4 regions of the Frankia sp. BMG5.60 genome follow, and region 4 is predicted to be linked to each of the others. Evidence: riboswitches for the same ligand, from Rfam matches in the RefSeq annotation. Region 4 holds a riboswitch; each other region holds the start of a gene.

Region 1 (5,245 bases), 1.9 Mb from region 4:
AGAAGGTCGGTCGCCTTTCCTTTTCCCTCGTCGCCCCATTGGGCGCCGATGAGGACGAGAGCGGGCACCGGGCGAGGTTACTAGGGATGGCACTCGCGCGTGGCCGGTCGGGAGATGCTTCTACCGAACGGCGCCGGTGGCTCACGATCCGTCGAGGCCGAGTTCGCGGGCGGCGTTGGGATCGCTGTCGGCGAGGAAGGTGTGGCAGCGGGTGGCCTCCTCGGCCTCCCCGATGGCCGCCGCGGCGCGCCCGAGCGCGGCCAGGGACCGCAGGAAGCCGCGGTTCGGCTCGTGCGACCAGGGAATCGGCCCGTTGCCCCGCCAGCCGGCGCGGCGCAGCGCGTCGAGTCCGCGGTGGTATCCGGTGCGGGCGTACGCGTACGCCTCGACGGGCCGGTCGCCGGCCAGCGCGACCTCGGCGAGGGCGGCCCACGGGGCGCTCAGCGCGGGCGAGGCGGCGGCCACGGCCGCCGGCGCCTCCCCGGCGGCCAGCGCGTCGGTGGCGATGGCGTCGGAGGGCAGCAGCGTCGGCGGCGGGCCCGAGAGCAGGTTGCGGCCCGGGTCGGACGGCGTCGTCATGGATGCATCCTGCCGCACGGGCGTGGCGACCCGCCGGGTGGGTGCGGCGAGCAGCCGTACTGGCGCGGTGAGCAGTCGCGGCGGGTCACGACCGGACGGTGACGTTCCACAGGTTCTGGCCGACGGCGCCGGGCTGGCCGTCGTTGACCCGGGTCAGGTAGCCGTAGAGGGCGGCGATGCCCTGCGACTGCGGACCGAACTTTCCGTCGACGGTGAGCATGAAGCTCTTGTTGCGCATCGCGGCCTGCCAGACGAACGCATCCGGGCGGACGTCGTCGCCGTAACCGGCGTTGAGGACGGTGCCCTTGTAGGAGTTGTCGCCCATCTCCTGGCGGGCGCGATCCAGCGTCATCGGCGGTTCGGCGGGGGTGAGGGCCTGCTCGATGACGTCGCCGGAGCCGACCGCGGCCGGGCCGTTGTTCGTCAGGCCCATCTTGCGCGAGCACGACGGCCAGGGCTGCCAGCCCCGCGAGTTGTAGAGCTTGGCCGCCGCCTCGTCCTGGGTGGCGGGGGAGGCCTGGTCAGGCCGGCCGGAGTAGCCGAGGCCGTGCCAGGTCGTCTGGTCGAACTGGTAGCCGCCGTAGAAGCTGTTGCCGGTGTTGGCGGCGTAGTTCCCGCCGGACTCGCACTGCCGGAGCTTGGCGAAGTCGTCGGCGGTGGCGGCGCCGGCGGGGGCCGCGGTGACCGCGAGCCCGCTGCCGACGATGGCCGTCACCGCGCCGGTGGTGCGAAGGATACGACCCGCGGTCGAATGGGCCTGCGGGGCCCGATGTTTACCACCACGCCGTCCTGACGGCATGTCAGTCCAATCCCGATCGCCTGCGGGGTGAGCTGTCGGGTGCGGGCTGGGATGGCCCGGCCGGTTCGCCCAGGTCCTTCGGTGATGCGTGGGAAACGTTCTCCCCACCGGATTGGCTGGGACGAGCCTGCTTAACCCCAAGGGCGTCTGGGACGCCCGAATGGTGGGTCCCCCACTCCTGCCCGTTGCGGTGCGACTAGTACGGGCCGCTCGCACGTCGGGCAGGACTCGGCGTCCGTCCGAGCGACCTCGCCGGGTGGCGAGTGATCGGCACTCTAGCGAGAACGGTCCAAGGGGCGCAAACCGGGGTGGTTCGGAGTAACCAGGTTGGGACGCGCGAACGGCGGAGCCCGACGGTGCCGCCCGATCGGGCGGCGGGGTGTGCCGCCGGCGCCGCGGGGTATCACCACGGCGGACGGCGGCATCCGGTGCGGAGTTGGTGGCCGACCGGCCCGTTTCGGAACGCGCAGCGGAGATCGTCCGGGCGTCCGGGCGGGCCGGTCGGGGCGAGTCGGTGAGCTCCCCTGGCCGGTGTCACCGGGGTGGGAAGGTCGTCCGGGAGCCGTGACGCGCGTCCCCGCGTCGCGGGCCGGATGGACTACGTGCGGATGGTGCCGTTCGGCGGCGCAGCGGTCGGCCGGATGGCTACTGCGCGTGAGGTGGCGCTCAGCCGAAGGTGGCGTGCCAGGTCGCCGGGCCGACGATGCCGTCGACGGCCAGACCGTGGGAGCCCTGGAAGGCGCGGGCGGCGGCGGCCGAGCGTGGCCCGAAGTGTCCGTCCACCGCGATCGGGTAACCGAGCTGGCTCATCCGGGTCTGCCAGGCGCGCACGTCGGCGCGATCCTGCCCGACCAGCGCGGCCGTGAGGTTGCGGGTGAAATGCGGGGTGGTGGCCGCGGCGGTGCTGACGGTCAGCGGGGCCCGCGCCGCCGAGCGCGACGCCTGCGCCGCGCCGCTGGCCGACGAGCCGCCCGCGAGCTGGTCGGCGCCCATGCCGCGACCGCAGACCGGCCACTGGCCGAAGCCCGAGCGCTGGGCGAGCCGGAGGGCGGCCTCGTCCTGGACCGCCGGGGACGCCTGGTGTGGCAGGCCGGCATAGCCGAGGCTGTGCCAGGTGCTGGCCGAGAACTGGAATGCGCCGTAGTAGCCGTTGCCGGTGTTGGTCGTGTAGTCACCGCCGGACTCGCACTGCCGCAGACCCGCCCAGGTTTGCGCCTCGGCCGGCTGGCTGACCGCAAGGGTGCCGCCGACCGCCGCCGCGAGAACCGGAGCAACCATGAGGGCCCGCGCCCGGATACGGGTGCCGGCGCTCCATTGTCGGCCACTGGTACGTGCGTCGGACATATGTTTGTGGTCCTTCCCCACGCCTGCGAGGTGAGCTGTCGGATTCGGGCTGGGAACTGCCCGGCCATGCCAGGGATTCCTGGGGACGCGCGCTCGCACCGAAAGACCCTGGTGCGTCCGTCACTCACGGCTTCACCCCGAGAGCATCGAATCCCTTCGACGCTCGGAGATGGTTCCCCCGTTCCTGCCGCCCGGTCTGGAGAAATCGTCGGCCGGGGGCAGGATTCGGCGTGCCGCCCGACGAATGCCAGACGTTGTCGTCGGGCACGGCGAAGACCATAACCACGCCGGCCGGCGAGTCGCCAAGCATTGAATAGCTCACGTGAAAAAGAGCACAGTCGGCGCGCCTGCTTGAGTGCCCGTGGGGTGACTGGTACCGCGCGTGCGCGCCCGCTCATCAACCTGGCGTTATCGCGGGCGGGGGTATTTGTGGCCGGCTGATCACCCTGTTTGCCGATGGGTGATGGCGAGCAGAGCGTGGTGAATCACGCCGAATGGGTGACCTGCGGGGAAGCAATATCGACTGTGTTCCGACGCACCGGATGGGCGCAATGGTCCGCTTACCCTGGTTCGTCCCGGGCAGCGTACCTGTGTGAGAAAAACTACGGAAACCTGGTGGTGACTTACGACCTTGTCATTCGGGTGCGTGACGCGTCCGGCCGGGCACGCAGCGGCGCAGCGACGCACGGAGGCCCAGGTCTCCGGGGAGGATGTCCTGGTTGGGCACTCGGGGCGTCCGATGCGGCCGCACGTCCGTCTCGTGTGGGTCGATCTGGCCGAAACATGCTGCTGATAAGCGTGACCGGGCAACGGACCCGAGGCGGACCACTCGGCGAAAGACAGTGGTCCCCCAGTCGCGTGACGCAACCGGGGGACCGTGGGTGCCCGCATGATACGGGACATCGTCGGGACGATCGATGGTGTGGATCTGCCGGATGTCCGTTCTGTGCCGGTCGCTCCGTCCCGACCGCGAGGGCCGGCTGGAACCCGCGCGGCCGTGGGAATGGTTGCCGATGTGCGCCGGGGCCGGGCTGGGCGATCTGCCGTTCGGGCCGGTGGATTCGAGGAAAAGCGCCCGAACGGCCGGCCCGACCGCATGTGTGCCCGGATCGGTCCGGGCGGTGCCCGGCGGCACACACCCGGACGACGATCGCCGGGTGTGATCCTCCGGGTCGGGAGGGTCGCGGTCGGGCCGGGCTCGGGAGTGAGCGGTGGCTATGCCCTGCTGAGGGACCGACCGGCCGAGCGGAGGTCCTCGCACGCCTGGGCCACCCGGGCCGCCATGCCGCTTTCGGCAAGCTTTCCGTAGGTGCGCGGGTCGTATGCCTTCTTCGCCCCGACCTCGCCGTCCACCTTGAGTACCCCGTCATAGTTCTTGAAGACGTGGTCCACGATGGGACGCGTGAACGCGTACTGGGTGTCGGTGTCCACATTCATCTTCACGACCCCGTAGTCCAGGGTCTCCCGGATCTCGCTGAGGTCCGAGCCGCTACCGCCGTGGAAGACGAGGTCGAACGGCTTCGATCCGGCCGGCAGACCCAGCTTCTGGGCGACGTGATCCTGGCCCTCGCGAAGAATTGTCGGGCGAAGCTTGACGTTTCCCGGCTTGTAGACCCCGTGCACGTTGCCGAAGGTCGCGGCCAGCAGGTAACGGCCCTTCTCGCCCGAACCGAGGACTTCGGCGGTCCGCCACATGTCGCCCGGCGTCGTGTAGAGCTTCTCGTCGATCGCGCCGACGACGCCGTCCTCCTCGCCGCCGACGACGCCGATCTCGACCTCAAGAACGATCTTCGCGGCGGCGGCGTCGGCGAGTAGCTCCTCCGCGATCTTGAGGTTCTCCTCGAGCTCGACGGCCGAGCCGTCCCACATGTGGGACTGGAACAGCGGCTCGCGGCCGGCGGCGACCCGCTCCTTCGAGATCGCGATGAGCGGCCGGATGTAGGTGTCGAGCTTGTCCGCCGGGCAGTGGTCGGTGTGCAGCGCGATGGTGACCGGGTACGCCTTCGCGACGTGGTGGGCATACTCGGCCAGGGCCTCCGCGCCCAGGACCATGTTCTTCACCGTCGAACCGGACAGGTACTCCGCCCCGCCGGTGGAGACCTGCACGATTCCGTCGCTGCCCGCCTCGGCGAATCCCCGCAGGGCGGCGTTGAGGGTCTGCGACGAGGTGACGTTGATCGCGGGGTAGGCGAAGGACTCTGACTTCGCCCGGTCGAGCATCTGGGCGTAGGTCTCTGGGGTGGCGATGGGCATCGGTGGGGCTCCTTGTCGAAGCTGTCGGGGCGCCGATCAGCCATGGACGGCGGCGCTGAGCAGCCCGATAGGGCCGGCAGGCCGCCGTTGGACTGTTGGTGGGCGAAGGGTATGACGGCTCGCCCCGTCGGGGTGGTCGGATGCGGCCGACGTCGCCGGGACAAAGTCGGTTACCGACACGGCGTCGGTGCGCATTGCCTGTTCGGCGGGACGCCGAGGGGCGCCGGGCGTCGCGACCAGGGGCAGGGGATGGGATGGCCCGGACGGGTG
Region 2 (5,245 bases), 1.7 Mb from region 4:
CGCGCCCGTGGGAGGCGGCGGACGAGGGGGGTGACGTCGCCCCCCGTCCGCCGGGCGCCCGGCCGACCGAGTCCGGCGGCCGCGTGGGCCCGCCGCCACCGGGATCGTTGGCGGCGATCACGGCGGCCGAGCCGGTCGGGGCCTCCCGGGCCACTCGGGCCGGCCCCGACCCGGGTGGGCTCGTCGTCGAGGAGGATCGCGCCGAGCTGCGGTACGAGGACGGCATGTACGTCGCCCATCAGCGCCGGCTCGTGCTCAACACCGGCGTCGAACCGGTGACCCGCTACCTGATGCGGATCTCTGTCGACCGGTTTCCCGGGGACCAGGAACGCGCCGCCCGGCTCTACCGCAGCAATCCGCTGCGCTGGGAGGAACTACAGCTCAGCGCACACTGCGGCGACGAGCAGATGTCCTGGCAGGTCAAGACCGACTGGGATGCGCTGAAGGAGGTCTGGCTGCTGTTCGAGAACAATCGCGGCCGATTCCCCCTGTATCCGGGCGAATCAGCATGGATCGAGTACAGCTACCGGGTCAGCGAGGAGAAGTGGGGCCCGTGGTTCCAGCGGGCCGTCCGGGTACCGACCAGCTTCCTGTCGGTCGTGCTGGACTTCCCCGCCGAGGTCGATCCCGTGGTCTGGGGCATGGAGACGTCGATGACCGCGGACGCCTTCCCGTTCCGCACGGCGATTGCCCGCACGGATGATGCCAAAAGGCGTGTCTTCACCTGGTCCACCAATAATCCCGCCTTGCACGCCCGGTACCGCCTGGAATGGAACTTTCGGGCGGGGGCGCCGAACCGGGATCCCGCCGACCGAACCGTTGCCCGGCCCAGCGGGCAGATGGCCGCGGCGGGCATCGTCCAGGTGGGCGATCCCTCGCTCCACCAGCCGGCCCGATCGTTCGAGCTGCCCGTCGAGGCCGAGGACGCCCGCCGCGTCGTCGCCGAGCTGTCCTCGGCCATGGAGCGGGTGTCCGCGCTGCACACGTTCGGGAAGGGGATGGGCATCGCCGCGCCCCAGATCGGGATCAACCGGGCGGCGGCCATCGTGCGTTCCGCGGATGGCGACATCCTCACCCTGCTCAACCCGCGCGTCATCGAGTCCGTCCCCGAGAGCGACGAACAGTACGAGGGGTGCCTGAGCTTCTTCGACGTCCGCGGGATCGTCCCGCGGTCCCTGGAGCTGCACGTGGAGCACACCGACATCTCGGGCCGCCGGCACATCACGGTGTACCGGCAGGGCCTGGCCCGCCTGGTCGCCCACGAGATCGACCACCTGCACGGGCACCTCTACACCGACCGGATGCGCCCCGGGGTCATGCCGATCCCCGTCGAGCAGTACCGCGGCACCGGTTCGGCCTGGACCTACACCCCCTGAAGCCCCGCAGCCACCCTCGGGACCCGCAGCCACTCCCTGAGATCCGCCCCCGCCGGCAGAACGGTCCCGCCTCCAGCCCGCCGGTCCCGCCGACCGGCGCTGCGGTCCCGCCGGCGCTGCGGTCCCGCCGACCCGCCGGTCGCACCCGCCGGTCGCGCCGTCCAGCCGAGCGCCGGCCACTGACACTGCCGGCCGCCCTGCCGGACACATCCCCTTTATGCAGGACGACCCGCTGAGTGCCGTATAGTTCGGAAAAGCGCCGGAAGAGCCGTTCCCCGCGGAGCAGCAGCGAAATTTTTCTCGACTCCGTTAGCGGCACCGTCGACGCGGGTAGAGAACGCGCCCTGCCACGCCCGGGAGAGAACCGGCCACGGACCGCGAAGGGTTTATGGTCAGCGTGGCCGACCAGCCGCAAAACAGGCGTTCCCCGGAGCTCCGAAGGCCGTTAGAATCGGGCGCGCACGCGGGCGCGAAACCGCAAAAAAAAGATCAATGGAAGACGTTAGAACGTACTGTGCCTATCCTCACGTACCCTTGATTTCCCGGGGTCACGCTCAGCTATGTTCGTCGCCATGCCGTCAACTGATGGCAGACGTCGGGTGGCACGCCGAATCCTGCCCCCACCCGATGAGAATCAAACCTGAGGCAGGGACGGGGGAACCAATTCCGGGCGCCGAGGTCAGGCGTCCTAGGGGTGAAGCCGCGAACCGCGGCCGGGCATTCCCAGCCCGAACCCGACAGCTCACCTCGCAGGCGTGGGGAAGGGCAACTCAATGTCCAACGCTCGTTCGCTCGGTCGGGGCCTCAACCGGATCAAGCTCGGCACCCGGGCCGCAGTCATCGCCACCACTCTCGCCGCCTCCGTCGGCGGCGGCCTCGCGCTGTCCCAGCCGGCCAGCGCGGGGACCAACGCCGACCACTTCCTGCGCGCCGTGATTCCCTGCGAATCCGGCGGCAACCCGCACGCGGTCAACTCCATCGGAGCCGGCGGCCTGTTCCAGTTCCTGCCCAGCACCTGGCACGGTCTGGGCGGCAAGGGTCTGCCGCAGCACGCCAGCGTCGGGGAGCAGTGGCAGCGCGCGCGGCAGCTCTACGCGCAGGCCGGCACCAGCCCCTGGTACGCGTCGAAGCCCTGCTGGGGTCACCGGATCTGAGGCCCCGATACACCGCGCCGACATCCGCACTCGGCCGACTCTGATCCGCACATGATCGATCGGATCGTGCTCGACAGATCGTGAGCCGTAGCCGGCGCGAGGCGACGCGACCCAGCACGGGTCAGGAGCCCCGTCCCCCGAGCGGGGGGCGGGGCTCCGTCACGTCCCCGGACCGGCCGCCGGCCACATCCCCGCCTGCGGTCGCGGCCCGGACGGCACCCCCGCGGGCGGCCAGCGCAGCTCCATGCAGAGTTGCCCGTCGTCGACGTCGACGATCATGTCGATGGCCCGACCCGACGGTGCCGGCGGCAACTGGCCCGCCGGCCAGGAACACGACAGGAACAGGCTGGCCGTACGCGACTGCGCAGTGACGGTGAGCAGGACCCGGCGACTCGGCATCACCCGCAGCGCGTGGTGCAACTGCTCGACGAACTCGCCGCGCACCGAGGCGGGAAGCTGGTCGAGGCCACCGGAGATCTGGCTGGACACGACCGTGCCATGCCGTTCGGCGGCGTCGATGGCCTCCCCGATCGCGCTGTGGACGGCGTCGTCGTCGAACAGCAGCCGCCGCACGGCGACCGCGCGCCGGGCACATTCCGAGCGCACGACGGCGGCCTGCGGGTCGAGCCGGCCCGCGGCGACGCCGGCCAGCAGCGGCGCCACGTCCCGTTCGACGGCCCGCAGCAGCACTCTGCGACGCTCGCGCACCCGGTCCCGGTTCTCGGCTCGCCGGCCCAGCTCCCGCTCGCAGTGACTGGCCCAGGCGCGGACATCGGCCGTGCTCCACAGCAACGGACCGACCATGACCAGGCAGATCTGCATGATCCACAAGTAGTAGAGCAACAGGAGAAGGTGGGACAGCGCGAACGGGCCCCGCGGGTTGGTCAGCAGGCTCGCCGCGATCATGGCGGCGCCGACGGTGACCGACGCGAGCACCCATCGCCACACCGGGCGGGACACCGTCACCAGCATCAACAACGGCGGCAGGCTGACCATCGGCCACGCCATCATCCGCACCTCGCCGGCGTCGTCGCCGGCGTTCCACCCGCCCCCCACCACGATCGCCAGACAGAGCAACACCACGGCGGCCGCCTCCGCCTGCGTCAACGGCCCGGACCGGAAGCGTCGCCGGGCCGCGGCGACCGCGGCGAGCGGCGCGAGCAGCAAGGCGAGCGCCAGCGGGACCGAACGGACATGGGGCAGGGCACGGCCGGCGGGCAGAACCAGCAGGATCAGCCAGAGTGCGGCGAACCGACTGGTCACGTGACGTAGCTGCGCGGTGTAGAGGGCATGCAGCAAGCCGGCCGCGGGCGCCACCGTCGCCCAGGGGTCCGGACGTGCGGCCCCGCCGCGCGCCTCGCCGGCCGGCACGGATTCGACCAGCAGGTCGCCGGCCGCGCCCTCGTCGAGCGTCGGTCCGCGCGCCACCGCCAGGATCTCGCCGGCCGCCGGCCGGTGCCCCGGGCCGCCCCGGCGCGGCGGCTCGCGCTCACCGACCAGCTCGTCAAGGGCCGTCGCGCCGTCGGCACAGCGGCGGCGGGTGAGATGTCCGTCGTCGCCGCCGCCCCAGGCGATGCCGGTGAGGGTGTTGAGCACCGCGTTGTGGATCGTCAGCTCATGTTCCCGCTGCTCGCGCAGCAGGGTGAGCACGTCGTCCTCACCGGCGCGCCGCTCGGCCACCTCGGCCAGCCGCGCCTGCGCCCCACCCGCGAGCGCGCGCACCTGCGGCCGGACGTACCGGACGAGCAGGGCCGTGCAGATGATCGTGGCCAGCGGCATCGGGGACGGCGGCCCGGTGCCGGACGCCCCGGCCACGAAGGCGCCGACCGTCAGCGCCGTCACGGCCAGGAACGGGCCGGCGGGGAAGGCCCAGGCGGCCACCGCCGTCGCGTGCGTCGCCGCGAGCAGCACGAACGAGGCAGAGTCTCCGACCGATTCGGGCGGCAGCCACAGGCGCGCCCCCGAGGCCAGGACGAGCGCGGCGACCACGTTGCCGGCCGCCAGCACCCACCCGATGCCGCGATGCAGCGCGACCAGGGCGAACGTCAGCGACCAGGCGGCGGCCAGCGCCGCGACCAGCAGGCCGAGCGGATGGCTCGCGTACCAGTCGTGCCACAGCAGCACGAACCCGACGCCGAAGAGCGCCGCGTACAGCCGCGACGCCGCGAAGACCGCGGCCAGCACCAGCCGCAGCGCGACGGTGGGCAGCAGAGTCAGCCGCGGCTGCGGTTCGGGCAGGAGGAAACGCGGCAGCGCGAACAGCCGCGCCGACGGTTCCCGCCTGCCCCGCACCGTCGTCCGTTCCCCCGAGATGGCCCGACGCCCAAGTAGGGCATGAGGCTACAAGGGCGCCGCGACGGGCTCAGCGTTCCGCCGCGCAAGACTCGGCTGCGTCACCTTTCGTCCGTCACCGGCCGTCCCGTCACCGGCCGTCCCGTCACCTGCCGGAGTGCGCCGCCGGAGTGCTCAGGCGCCGCGGCGGCGGCGGGCGATCTCGGCCAGCGCGATGCCGGCGGCGACCCCGGCGTTGAGGGACTCGACCGCCCCGGCCATCGGGATGCGGACCGTCACGTCGCAGCGCTGCTCGACCAGTCGGGACAGCCCGCGCCCCTCGGACCCGATCACCAGGACGACCGGATCGGTGGCCATCTCCAGCTCGTCGATCGTCGTGTCGGCGTCCGCGGCCAGACCGACGACGAACAGGCCGGCCTCGGC
Region 3 (5,245 bases), 2.8 Mb from region 4:
ACCCGCAGCACGCGAACCTCGAGCTCGTTCACCTGTTCCTCCCGTGGGTCGGCCGGCGAGGCCGTCGGTGTCCATCCGGTGCCGGCCTTCGTCGTCCCGGTGCGGCCTTCGTCGCCCGGTGCCGGCCCTCGTCGTCCGATGCCGGCCCTCGTGCTCACGCTGGCACAGTCCCCGCGCCGCCGCGTCCGGGGCCGAGCCGCGGCTCACGTCCGGCGGCCGGGTCCGGCTTGTCACCATGGAGGGAGAGACCCCGCGGCGCGCGGGCCGCCCGGCGCATCGCGGCGACGCTCGGCGACCACCGACTGTGGGCGGCCGGGCGCTCGAGCGGCCGAAGACCGGCGACGGGTCACCTGAGCGCCCGAGGACGTGAGCACCCCGGAACGTGGGCACTCGGAACGAGGCAACTCGGGAACGAGGGCAACTCGGGAACGAGGCAACTCGGGAACGAGGGCAACTGGCAACGTGGGCGACGGGAAAAGAGGCGATGGTGCGAGACGACGCGGCAAGCGCGGAGCCGATGCGCGCGGAACCGGGCGATCACCCGGGATCAGGCGGCCGCGGGACAGCCGGTGGCGGGCCAGGCGATGGAAGGACGGCCGGCGGTGCAGCGGCCGGCGGCGGCACGGTTGGCGGCGGCAGGGGCAGCGGCGGAACGGCCGGGACCGGCAGGGGGCGATCCGACCAGCCGGGCGTGCCCGGCCAGGTGGGCGGCGAGCATCCGGTGCTCGACGCCCTGGAGGACGCCCTGGGGCAGGCGTCGGCGAACGCGCACCGGCTCGCCGGCGCGCTGAGCCGGCCGGTGTCGCTGGTCCGGGTCGGCCGCAAGCGCCGCCGGGCGCGGCGGGTCGAGCTGCCGGTGACGCCCGACGGCCGGGTGATGGCGTGCGGGGTCTACAGCCACGGACGGTGCGTGACGATGGAGGTCGATCATTCTGACGCCCTGCGGGTGGCGCGGACCGAACGCGACGGCTTCGCCTGGCTGGGCCTGTTCGAGCCCAGCTACGACCAGCTCGCCGCCATCGCGCAGGAGTACGGCCTGGACAAGCTCGCCGTGGAGGACGCGGTCACCGGCGGCCAGCGGCCCAAGCTGGAGCAGTACGAGAACCACCTGTTCGTGGTGCTCAAGACCGCCAGCTACGTGGCGCACACCGAGGTGACGGGTACCTCCGAGGTGGTCACCACCGGCGAGATCATGATCTTCCTCGGCGAGGACTTCGTGGTGACGGTGCGGCATGGCCAGCACGGGGAGATGACCAGGCTGCGGGGCCGGCTCGAGGCCGCCCCGGAGATGCTTCGGCACGGGCCGACCTCGGTGCTGCATGCCATCTGCGACAGCGTCGTCGACAACTACGTCGACACGGTGGAGAAGATCCAGGTCGACGTCGACCAGATCGAGGCCGGCGTGTTCCGGCGCGACCAGATCCCGTCCACGGAAAGCGCCTACCAGTTGAAGCGCGAGCTGCTGGAGCTCAAGCACGCCGTCCAGCCGCTGGCCGGCCCGCTGCGCACGCTCACGACGGACGGCCTGCGGCTGGTCGACGCGGCGATGCGGCGGTACTTCCGGGACGTCGCCGACCATCTCGAGCAGGTCAGCGAGCGCATCGAACACTTCGACGAGCTGCTGTCGTCGGTGCTGCAGGCCACCCTGACCCAGGTGACGATCGCCCAGAACGAGGACATGCGGCGGATCAGCGCCTGGGTCGCGATCGCCGCCGTTCCCACGGCCCTGGCCGGGATCTACGGAATGAACTTCGAGCACATGCCCGAACTGCGCCAGACCTGGGGTTACCCGGCGGTCCTTGCCGTGATGGCGACGGCATGCCTGTTTCTGTACCGGGCATTCAAACGCAACGGCTGGCTCTAGCGCCGCCGACGGCCGCCGTACTTTCCCTCGACGCCAGCCCTGCCGTTACTCAACGTCACAGAAGTTGTGGGGCCGGCTGGCGCCCGGCCGGCCATCACACCCTGGACGCGAGGACGACCCGAACGGGGCGGCCGGCGACTCCTACCCCGACGGCGCCGATCCGTTGGGTGACAGGGGTCCCCGAATCGGGCGAAAGGGCCCACAAACAACACAGGGCGTGCTATGCACTCGAAAACCTGGCAAGGGTAGCCGGTCCATAGCTCATTTTCGCTATCAGTTGACTGCCATGACGTATCCGTACGATGGGTTACACCCGGCCCTCCCCGTCGGTTACCGTAACCAACCGTGTCGGAGCAACCGGGTCTTGTGCCCACCGCTCGGAGCGGTTCCCCGATCCCCCACCCGTCAGGGGAGTACATGCCCTCGTCTGACCCCCAGCGGCGAGAGACCGCCATCCTGCCCGAGCGGGGCGACCTGATCGCCGAGCTCGCCGGGCGACTCGAAGCCCTCGACGCGCTGCTGAACCGGCTCGAGGACGCCGAGCGCCAGGCCGCCGACGCCAGCGAGCACCTCATCCGGACCCGGCGCTGGCAGGAGGACACCGTCCGCACGATCCAGGAGGAGCGGGCCCGCATGCGTCAGCGCCAGCACGCGCTGGACGAACTCGCCGATCACGCCCGCGCCGCCGTGGCCGCTCTGGCCCACCACCGCTCCCTGCCCCGCGAGGTCCACGAGCTCGCCGTCGAACTCCAGGTGCTCGACGCGGCCGGATTCCTGACCCGGCGCGGCCGGGCCCGGTGAGCCCGCGTCCGACCGGGGATACCGGTACCCCCACCCGTTCGACTACATGACGTAATCGAATGGTGCTCGACCGGAGCGACCGGGGCGGGCCGGGGCTTCCGTCGGCGTCGGGCCGGCCTTCCGCACCGACCCTCGCGGCGAGGGCGGAACCGCAGGCCATACCCGGTTCCGGCGGCCGATGAGGCCGCCGCGGTGGCCTCCGGTACGGGTCGGACCGAGTGCCATGCCAAGGGGCACTTCGGTGCACACTCGCTGTAGTTGGGAAGGACTAGTGTTTACCCACCCGGTCAATGTGGACTAGTCTCACGCCGACGTCACGACAACACCGGGCCGAACGCCGAATCCTGCCCCCGGCCACGGTGTCCCCTCCGAGTCGTCATCTGGGGCAGGAGCGGGGGACCCACCTCCACCGGCCGACACCGACCCGCGGTGCTGGCCTCGGGGTCAAGTCCGATGTGCGTGAAGGCCACGCCTCGGACCGGGCAGCCCAGCCCGAACCCGACAGCTCACTTCGCAGGCGTACGGGAAGGAATACACCGTTGTCCGCGCAAAGCGTGCAGCTCGACGAAGATTCGCGCGTCGCCGGTCGCGGCCGTCACCGCGCCCAGTCCGTGCCGCCGGTCGCCCGTAGCCGGGCCCGTGCTCGCGCCTTCGCCGCGATGACCACCGGGACCGTCGCTGTCTCCGGAGTGGCCCTGGCCGGCTGCGCCACCGATGTCCACGCCGACACGGCGTTGGAAGAGTCGCCGAACACCGCCCCGATCACCCTCGCCGCGCAGATCGGCTCGCATGCCGCCCTCGGTGGCAGCATCGCCGCGGCGGCGGTCAGCGAGCACAGCTCCTCGGGCATCACTCTCGGCGCGACGAACGGCCTCGACGCCCCGCCCCTGGCCGGCAAGGTCCAGGTCGGCCTGCGGGTGACGAACCCCAACGTGACCGTGAACGCGGACGAGCCGGTCGACATCGGCTTCTCGCTGTACAACGAGGCCACCCACGAGCCGCTGGCGAACCAGCTCGTCAAGGTGCAGGTGAAGCTCCCCACCGGGTGGGCCACCTTCAAGCACCTGCAGACGAACGCGCAGGGGTACGCGTCCTACACGGCGCGGGTGCTCACCACGACGAACGTCACGGCGATCTTCGACGGCACCGACGCCCTGCAGTCCGCCCACTCGGTGAACGACGCGACCCTGAACGTGCGCCCGCAGCGGACCGCCCAGCTCGCCGGCGTCGCCTCCCGCCTGGGCAGCCTCGCCGGCGGCGTCTCTGTCGGTTCCACCCAGGTGTCCGTGCCGGTTCCGTCCAGCTCGATCGGCGCGAAGGCCGTCTACCTGGCCTCCCTGCAGGCGGGCAAGCCGTACGTCTACGGCGCCGACGGCCCGAGCTCGTTCGACTGCTCCGGGCTGGTCCAGTACGTCTTCAAGCAGCTCGGCAAGAGCCTGCCGCGGACCACGGACGCCCAGTTCGCCGCCACCACCCGGGTGTCGCAGTACAACAAGCAGCCCGGCGACCTGATCTTCCTCGGCTCGCCCGGGGACATCTACCACGTCGGCATCTACGCCGGCAACGGCAAGATGTGGGTCGCCCCGCACACCGGCAGCGTCGTGAAGCTCCAGTCGATCTACACCACCTCCTACTACGTCGGACGCGTCTAAGAGCGTCCACGCCAGCGCATCGTGCCCTGCGGCGCAGGCGCCGGCCATCCGGTGGTCACCTCGTTCGGCTGGAAGAGCGACGAAGCCCGTCCAGCCTCGAGCCGACCGCGACGCGGCCTCCCCCTCCGGTCGCGCGTGCGGTCAGACTGCTGGGCAGTCATCGGTCGACCCAGCGTTCCGCATCCCGTCATGCCCGCCCCGCCGGGCCTGCTCCCCCCGGCAGGCGGAAGGCGCGCATCGCCGACCCGTCCGGGTCACCATCGCCGCTGCCCCGGACGCAGTTCCACGACGCGGCTGACGCCGAGATAACGCCGGACCACCCGCACCTGCACCCGCTCCGCGCGTCCGAAATCCTGTGGCGTCGTGGTCCCGGCCGAGCCGGGACCAGCTCCAGTACGCGGGCCCTGACACCGCTCGCGGCAGCACCGACCCGACCTCGCTTCAGCGCCAGCCGGGCAACGCCTCCTTCCGGCCGGACGGACGTCAGATCTCCCCCCCATCTGACGTCCGTCCGGCCGGAAGGCCCCCGACCCCGCCGGCCTTCCCTCGGATTCCCCCCCCATCCGCAGCGGGAGGCCGGCGGGCCCTCGGGTTCCATCCGGCCGCTGAGGTCCGCCGATGCCGCTACCCCCCTCCCGGTGGCATCGGCGGGCTTCTTCCCTTCTGTGCTTCTACCCACCCGTCCCGGGCGCGTACGCGGCCGCTGGAGGCCGTGGAGGGCCGCCACCGGACGCCTCGTCAGGCGGGCCCGGGCCCGGGCCCGGCCTCGGCGGCCAGCGGTCGGTCGATCGGCGGGCCCGGGCCCCGCTTCAGGTTCTCGGACTCGGGCTCAGTTTCTCGGGCTCAGGTTCTCGGGCTCAGGCTCCCAGGTGGTGCTTGGCGGAGGCCGTCCACAGCGTCTCGCTGACCTTCTTGTTCCACTTGGTCT
Region 4 (5,245 bases):
TGACGTGGTAGTCCCCGGCCACGGCGCGCGCGACGTCGAGGGAATGCACGTCCCGCGCGGCCACCAGCAGGCGTAGGAGCTGGCTGGAATTCGCCGCGGCTCGACCGACCAGTGCTATCCGGGCACGACTGGTTGCCGCGTTGACCATCGCGTCATCCGGCCAGTCGCCGACGAGCCATGGTCGCCCCGAGGGGTATCGCAGCACCCGGCGGACCCCGGCGGGCAGCACCACCGGATCCCGGTCCGACAGGGCGACAAACCAGCAGCTCGGCCGGGATGACGCGAGCCGGGCGTCGCGGCCCGGCCGCCGAGCCGTGATGGGCGTGGTCACCGCAGCCTCAGGTGCCCGGCAGCGGAGGAGCCCGCCGCCATCGAATCCGCCATCGGCGCGGTCGCGTTCCCGGCCCCGGGTCGCCGCCGCAGATCAACCGGCCGCCGCCAGGCGCTGGGACAGGTCGCCGTCATGGGTGCCCTCCCTGTTCGCGTTCCTCCGCGTGGCGGGCACACAAGACAAAGTCCGCCGCACGACGGTCGGCATCCGAAAGGTGTCCCGCCACGCGGCGGATGGGCCGGCCCCACTCCTGCGAGCACTACCGCAGATCAGCGGACCGGACGATCGGTCCCACCCACGCCCGAGGGGATTCCCGCCGGGCGTTCAGTGGCGGTTCAGCGGTGCCGGCAGGCCCGTCCGCTCCGAGGAGGGCCGCGGCCAGGCGCGCTCCGGGTCCAGGACCTCCTGATGGACCCGGCGCAGCTCCGCACCGGGTTCGATGCCGAGTTCAGTGACCATCCGTCGGTACAGGCCGCGGTACTCACGCAGCGCCTCGGCCCGGCGACCGCTGCGCTCCAGGGCGACGAGGAGCTGCGCCCAGAGACGCTCGCGGGTCGGGTACTCCACAGCGAGCGCGCGCAACGCCGGAAGCACCTGGTCGTGTTCACCGAGTGCGAGGCGAGCGTCTATCAGCGCCTCGCGGGCCGACCACCGGGCCTCCTCCAGACGGAGGCTCTCGGCCCCACCGACCTCGGCCGGCAACTCGTCGAACGCGCTTCCGCGCCACCATCCGAGCGCCTGCTCCAGCAGCTCGGCGGCCTGGGCGGGCGCGCCGGCGCGGGCCGCGCCCCGGCCCCGTTCGACTGCCTGCTCGAAGCGGACGACGTCGATCTCCTCGGGGGCGACGATCAGGCGGTACTCCCCTGGGCGGCTCTCGATGCGTCCTGGGCCGGCCGGTCGGCGAAGGACCGCGGCCCGCGGGCCCACCGCCCTGATCGACACCGGCACGGCCGGATCCCCGACCGGCGTGGGCAGCGTGTGCCGCAGCTCGGACAGGTAGGTCTTGATGTTGCCGAGGGCGGACCTGGGCGCGTCGTCCTGCCAGAGCGCCAGACGCATCTCCTCCACCGAGGTCCACCGTCCGGCGTGCAGAAGCAGCGTGAGCAGCAGCGCCCGCTTCTTGCGCTGGTCGATGCGGACGCGCTCCCCCGGCCCGCGCCAGACCTCAAGCGGCCCCAGCACGGCAAACACGACACCTGACCCGGGCCCGAAGGCCGCCGGTGCGGGACCGGACCACCGGGAGCCGTGACCTGGTTCGCCGGGAGTCCGGACGCCGGGACGGGCGATCGGGCCCGCAACGGTTCCGAGCTCGTCGACCATGATGATCCTCGTCGGTCGGAGATCCTCGCTGATCGGGCCCCGTGCCACACCTTGCTCGGGGACCGGCGGCCCCGTCTGGGCCGGTGCAGGGAATACCCCGTTCGACCGGCGGATAGTCCTCTGCCCCGGCCTCCCGGCGGGATGCGTCCTCCCTGCAGTGGGCGTCCTCCCGGCGGGAGGCGTCCTCCCGGCGGGAGCCGACGGCGTCCGGCTGCCACACACGACAGCGCCGCCGGGTGAGGCTGGGGAGCGTCACCCGGCGGCGCCGCGCCACCCCGCGATTCGTCAGATGCCGAGGCTGGCGCGGGTCTGGGGCCCGACGACGCCGTCCACCAGCAGACCGTGCTTGAGCTGGTAGTCCTTGACCATGTGGTTCGTCTGGTAGCCGAACTGGCCGTCGACCTGGATCGGGTAACCGAGGTTGGCCAGCTTCTGCTGAATCTGCTGGACGTCCTGCCGGTAGCCGAGGCCGGAGGCGAGCGACGGATACCCGGTCGGGGACGCCGGCGCGGGAGCGGGCGCCGCGGGAGCGGGCGCCGCGGGCGCGGTGTAGGAGACGGTGCGCACGCTGATGCCGCCGGAGACGGCGGCCGCCGCGGCCTGGCCACGACCCAGGTACCGGTTGTGCATGCCGCGGGCGTACGTGGTCCAGGCCGAGGGGCCCTGGCTGTCGCAGACTCGCTTCGCCGCCCAGGCGTTGGTGGCGGGGTCGTAGAGGTTGCGGTTGCCCACCCAGCCGGCGTGCGCACGCATGTTGATCTGCCAGAGTCCGCGGGAGTCCTCACCGACCGTGGCGTGGGCGAAGGTGTTGCCGCCGGACTCGGCGAGAGCGACCGCCACCCAGGTGGACAGCGGGACGCCGCGGCAGCCGGCGAGGCCCGCATTCGCCGCCGCGCTGGCGATCGTCACGTCCGAGACGGCGCCGGTGGCGGCGCTCGCCGGGCTCGCGGTGGCGAGCATGCTGGCTCCGGCACCGATCACGCCGGCGGCGGCGATGACGGCGCCGCGGTGCCGGGTGGAACGCTTCCGATGCTTTCCCTTAGCCATTCTTTGACATCTCATTTCGGTGTCGTCGAACACAGGTTTGGAATCGGTGACGGCTTCCGCTCAACGGAGGGGAGCGGTTCTCACTAACCAGATACAGGCAGCACGGACTATCTGGTTTCGAAGCTGCACCCGGCAAAACGGCGCAAAGAAACGGCGGGGGCGGGCTCCGAGATTGGTGAGAGTTCCGGCCCGATCAGCGCGGCGGCCGCATCACGCCTGGCCGCCCGATGCGGGCGGTCCGGGGATCGCGGCCGACCGCCGACGGCGACCCGTGCGGTCCGTCAGGTGGGCCGGTGATGTCGTGCGCGCGTGTTCGGCCGGCGAGTGCCGGCCGGTGGCACGTTCCCGCGGCTAAGTCAGGGCGAGAACGGCGCCCGTCGTGGCGAGGGCGCGTCGCAGAAAACGCAGGTCGCCAGGGCGGTCATCGAGACCGCAGCCGAGCGTTCCCGATACACAGGCAACGTCGAATCCTTCCCGTACGCCTGCGAGGTTAGCTGTCGGGTTCGGGCCGGGAAGCCCGGTCGTCTCCGTGGAGGCGACTTAACCCCGAGGGCGGCCGTGACGGGGCCACCCGGAGGAACCTGGTTCCCCCGCTTCTGCCCAAGCTGTCTTGGAGGGACCCCGGAACCGTGGGCAGAACTCGGCGTCGGCCCGGAGCGACTAGTGCCCGGCAACCGTAGCGAACTACGTACCGTAGTGACAAGTACTAGTTCTGCACGAATTTTGGCGCGCGTCTGTCACCGTGCGTGCATAGTGCTGCGATACCGCAACACTCGGACATCAACCGAACCTTCGGACGATACGAAGGATCACCGGATGTCGGAGGTTCGCCCCGGTCTGCCCGGGCGGGATGAGGCGCGATCGGAGGAGGAGGTCGGGACCGCGGGTCGGAAGGACCACGCACGGCATCACTCCGGCCGCGCGGGGGCGCAACGCGGTGGCAGCACCGGAACCCACGCCGACGCCGGACCGACAGCGCCGGATTCAAGGCTCACGGCGGCGGGGCGACGAACGACGTCGACGGTGGACGGGGCGGCGGCGATGAGGGAACGCCGGGCCACGCGGGGACGCGGGCTCGCGGGCTCGGGGGGACGCCGGGCCACGCGGGGACGCGGGGACGCGGGGCGACGAGGGAACTGGCGCGCCGCCCGGCGAGTCAGGACGCGTTCGGTGTGGTCAGGCTGGGGAGGCGGACCGCGGCGCGGGGGCCAGCCCCCGCGTCCGCAGGTTCTCCAGGAAGAGCACGATGTGCGCGCCGGCGGCGCGGCGGCCCGGGCCGGACAGCACGCCCCGGCCACCGGGCGGGGACGCGAGCCTGGCCCCGCGGGCGGTGCGCGTCGCCATGCGAACGAGCGGAAACGGAATCACCCGGTCGTCCTCGCCATGCAGCAGCAGGATGGGCAGGTCCGGAAGCGACCGTGGGATCGGCTGGTCCGGAGGCTCTCCGGCGACCGCGCGGTGCAGCAGCGGGAGGTCCACCAGGATGAGCGCGTCCGGGCGAACGGCGGGCGACGCGGCGCCGACCAGCGCACGCAGGGCGCCGCTGTCCGAACCGAGCAGAACGAACGGCAGTCCCGGTTCGCGCGCCTCGCCAAGGGCGAGGATGCTGTCCCTCCCATGGTCGAGAAACGTCACCTGGTAGCCGTCGAGTGCCAGCCGAAAGGCCAGGTTCTCGAAGATTTCGGCGGATTCCCCGCGGCCGGGAAGAAGGACCACGTTCGCCCCCGCACGCCGGGTCGGATCGCCGCTCGGCCAGTAGCGGGAACCAGGACCGCCGACGTAGCCACGTGGACGCGGATGGGAGGGAGGCGACGAGAGGGGAATGGACACAACATGCTCCGATCAGAGCCGTCCGGACGCGGATGGCGGCGCGCTCCAGCACGGCGGAAATGGCGCGTGCGAGGCTGCGGGAACCCGACCGGCGCAGCCAGGCCGCGCGGCTGTGGATGCGGCGGCTGTGGGCGCGACGGCGAGGCACCGGTGAGGCGCCGGGAAACGCTGACGGCGCGCCGGCAAGGCTGGATTAGCGAGACACCCGGACCGGACAGACCGCGGAAGCGACACGCAGGAAGCCGATGTGGCCACGGATGACCAGAACGGTCGGCCGTCGCGCCGGATGAGGCATGGTCGGATTCTGGCGGCGCTCCGATCGGATGTCAACATGCTTAATGCTGACTACCGAAACGTTTCCGTCGGCCGCCTCCGGGGCCCAGCACTTCCCCCTGGGCCCCGGAGGACGACGGACGATGCTCGACGGAACCGGAACCGCGGGCAGGTCAGGCAGCGGCACCCGCCATCGCGTTGCAGCTGTCCAGGCAGGACCGGCAGGCCCGGGCAAGGCGGGCGAGCTGGGCGTCGCGCGGCATCTTCTCGCACATATCGGCGCAGGCACGGCAGACCCGTGCACACATGGCACACATCTCGGCGTGGAACGGCGACATCCGGCACATCAAGTCGGCACAGGTCCTGGTGACCGCCGCGCAGTCCATCATGAGACGCATGTCCGCGGCGTCCATCATCGTGCCGGGCATGTCCATGCAGTAGGAG

What was found. A riboswitch is a leader RNA that binds a small molecule or an ion and turns the genes downstream of it on or off. The one in region 4 is predicted to bind cyclic di-AMP.
Region 1: another riboswitch for cyclic di-AMP. It lies ahead of AC5R91_RS20950 (transglycosylase family protein); the one in region 4 lies ahead of AC5R91_RS28585 (peptidoglycan-binding protein).
Region 2: another riboswitch for cyclic di-AMP. It lies ahead of AC5R91_RS21595 (transglycosylase family protein); the one in region 4 lies ahead of AC5R91_RS28585 (peptidoglycan-binding protein).
Region 3: another riboswitch for cyclic di-AMP. It lies ahead of AC5R91_RS17200 (C40 family peptidase); the one in region 4 lies ahead of AC5R91_RS28585 (peptidoglycan-binding protein).

Annotation. Positions count from the first base shown of each region.
Region 1 covers NZ_CM182091.1:5,088,558-5,093,802, forward strand. The annotation lists gene AC5R91_RS20935 (adenylosuccinate synthase) at 1-68, opposite strand, end outside; gene AC5R91_RS20940 (DUF3151 domain-containing protein) at 142-579, opposite strand; gene AC5R91_RS20945 (transglycosylase family protein) at 665-1,378, opposite strand; cyclic di-AMP (ydaO/yuaA leader) riboswitch at 1,381-1,581, opposite strand; gene AC5R91_RS20950 (transglycosylase family protein) at 2,045-2,722, opposite strand; cyclic di-AMP (ydaO/yuaA leader) riboswitch at 2,742-2,953, opposite strand; gene fbaA (class II fructose-bisphosphate aldolase) at 3,938-4,975, opposite strand.
Region 2 covers NZ_CM182091.1:5,245,050-5,250,294, reverse strand. The annotation lists gene AC5R91_RS21600 (peptide deformylase) at 1-1,376, shown strand, start outside; cyclic di-AMP (ydaO/yuaA leader) riboswitch at 1,972-2,147, shown strand; gene AC5R91_RS21595 (transglycosylase family protein) at 2,150-2,530, shown strand; gene AC5R91_RS21590 (hypothetical protein) at 2,690-4,822, opposite strand; gene rlmB (23S rRNA (guanosine(2251)-2'-O)-methyltransferase RlmB) at 4,997-5,245, opposite strand, start outside.
Region 3 covers NZ_CM182091.1:4,219,055-4,224,299, forward strand. The annotation lists gene AC5R91_RS17185 (PhzF family phenazine biosynthesis protein) at 1-32, opposite strand, end outside; gene corA (magnesium/cobalt transporter CorA) at 692-1,864, shown strand; gene AC5R91_RS17195 (hypothetical protein) at 2,282-2,665, shown strand; cyclic di-AMP (ydaO/yuaA leader) riboswitch at 3,022-3,199, shown strand; gene AC5R91_RS17200 (C40 family peptidase) at 3,205-4,317, shown strand; gene AC5R91_RS17205 (PHB depolymerase family esterase) at 5,175-5,245, opposite strand, start outside.
Region 4 covers NZ_CM182091.1:6,969,623-6,974,867, reverse strand. The annotation lists gene AC5R91_RS28595 (asparagine synthase-related protein) at 1-331, opposite strand, end outside; gene AC5R91_RS28590 (AfsR/SARP family transcriptional regulator) at 656-1,513, opposite strand; gene AC5R91_RS28585 (peptidoglycan-binding protein) at 1,937-2,698, opposite strand; cyclic di-AMP (ydaO/yuaA leader) riboswitch at 3,164-3,315, opposite strand; gene AC5R91_RS28580 (alpha/beta hydrolase) at 3,875-4,528, opposite strand; gene AC5R91_RS28575 (four-helix bundle copper-binding protein) at 4,975-5,245, opposite strand, start outside.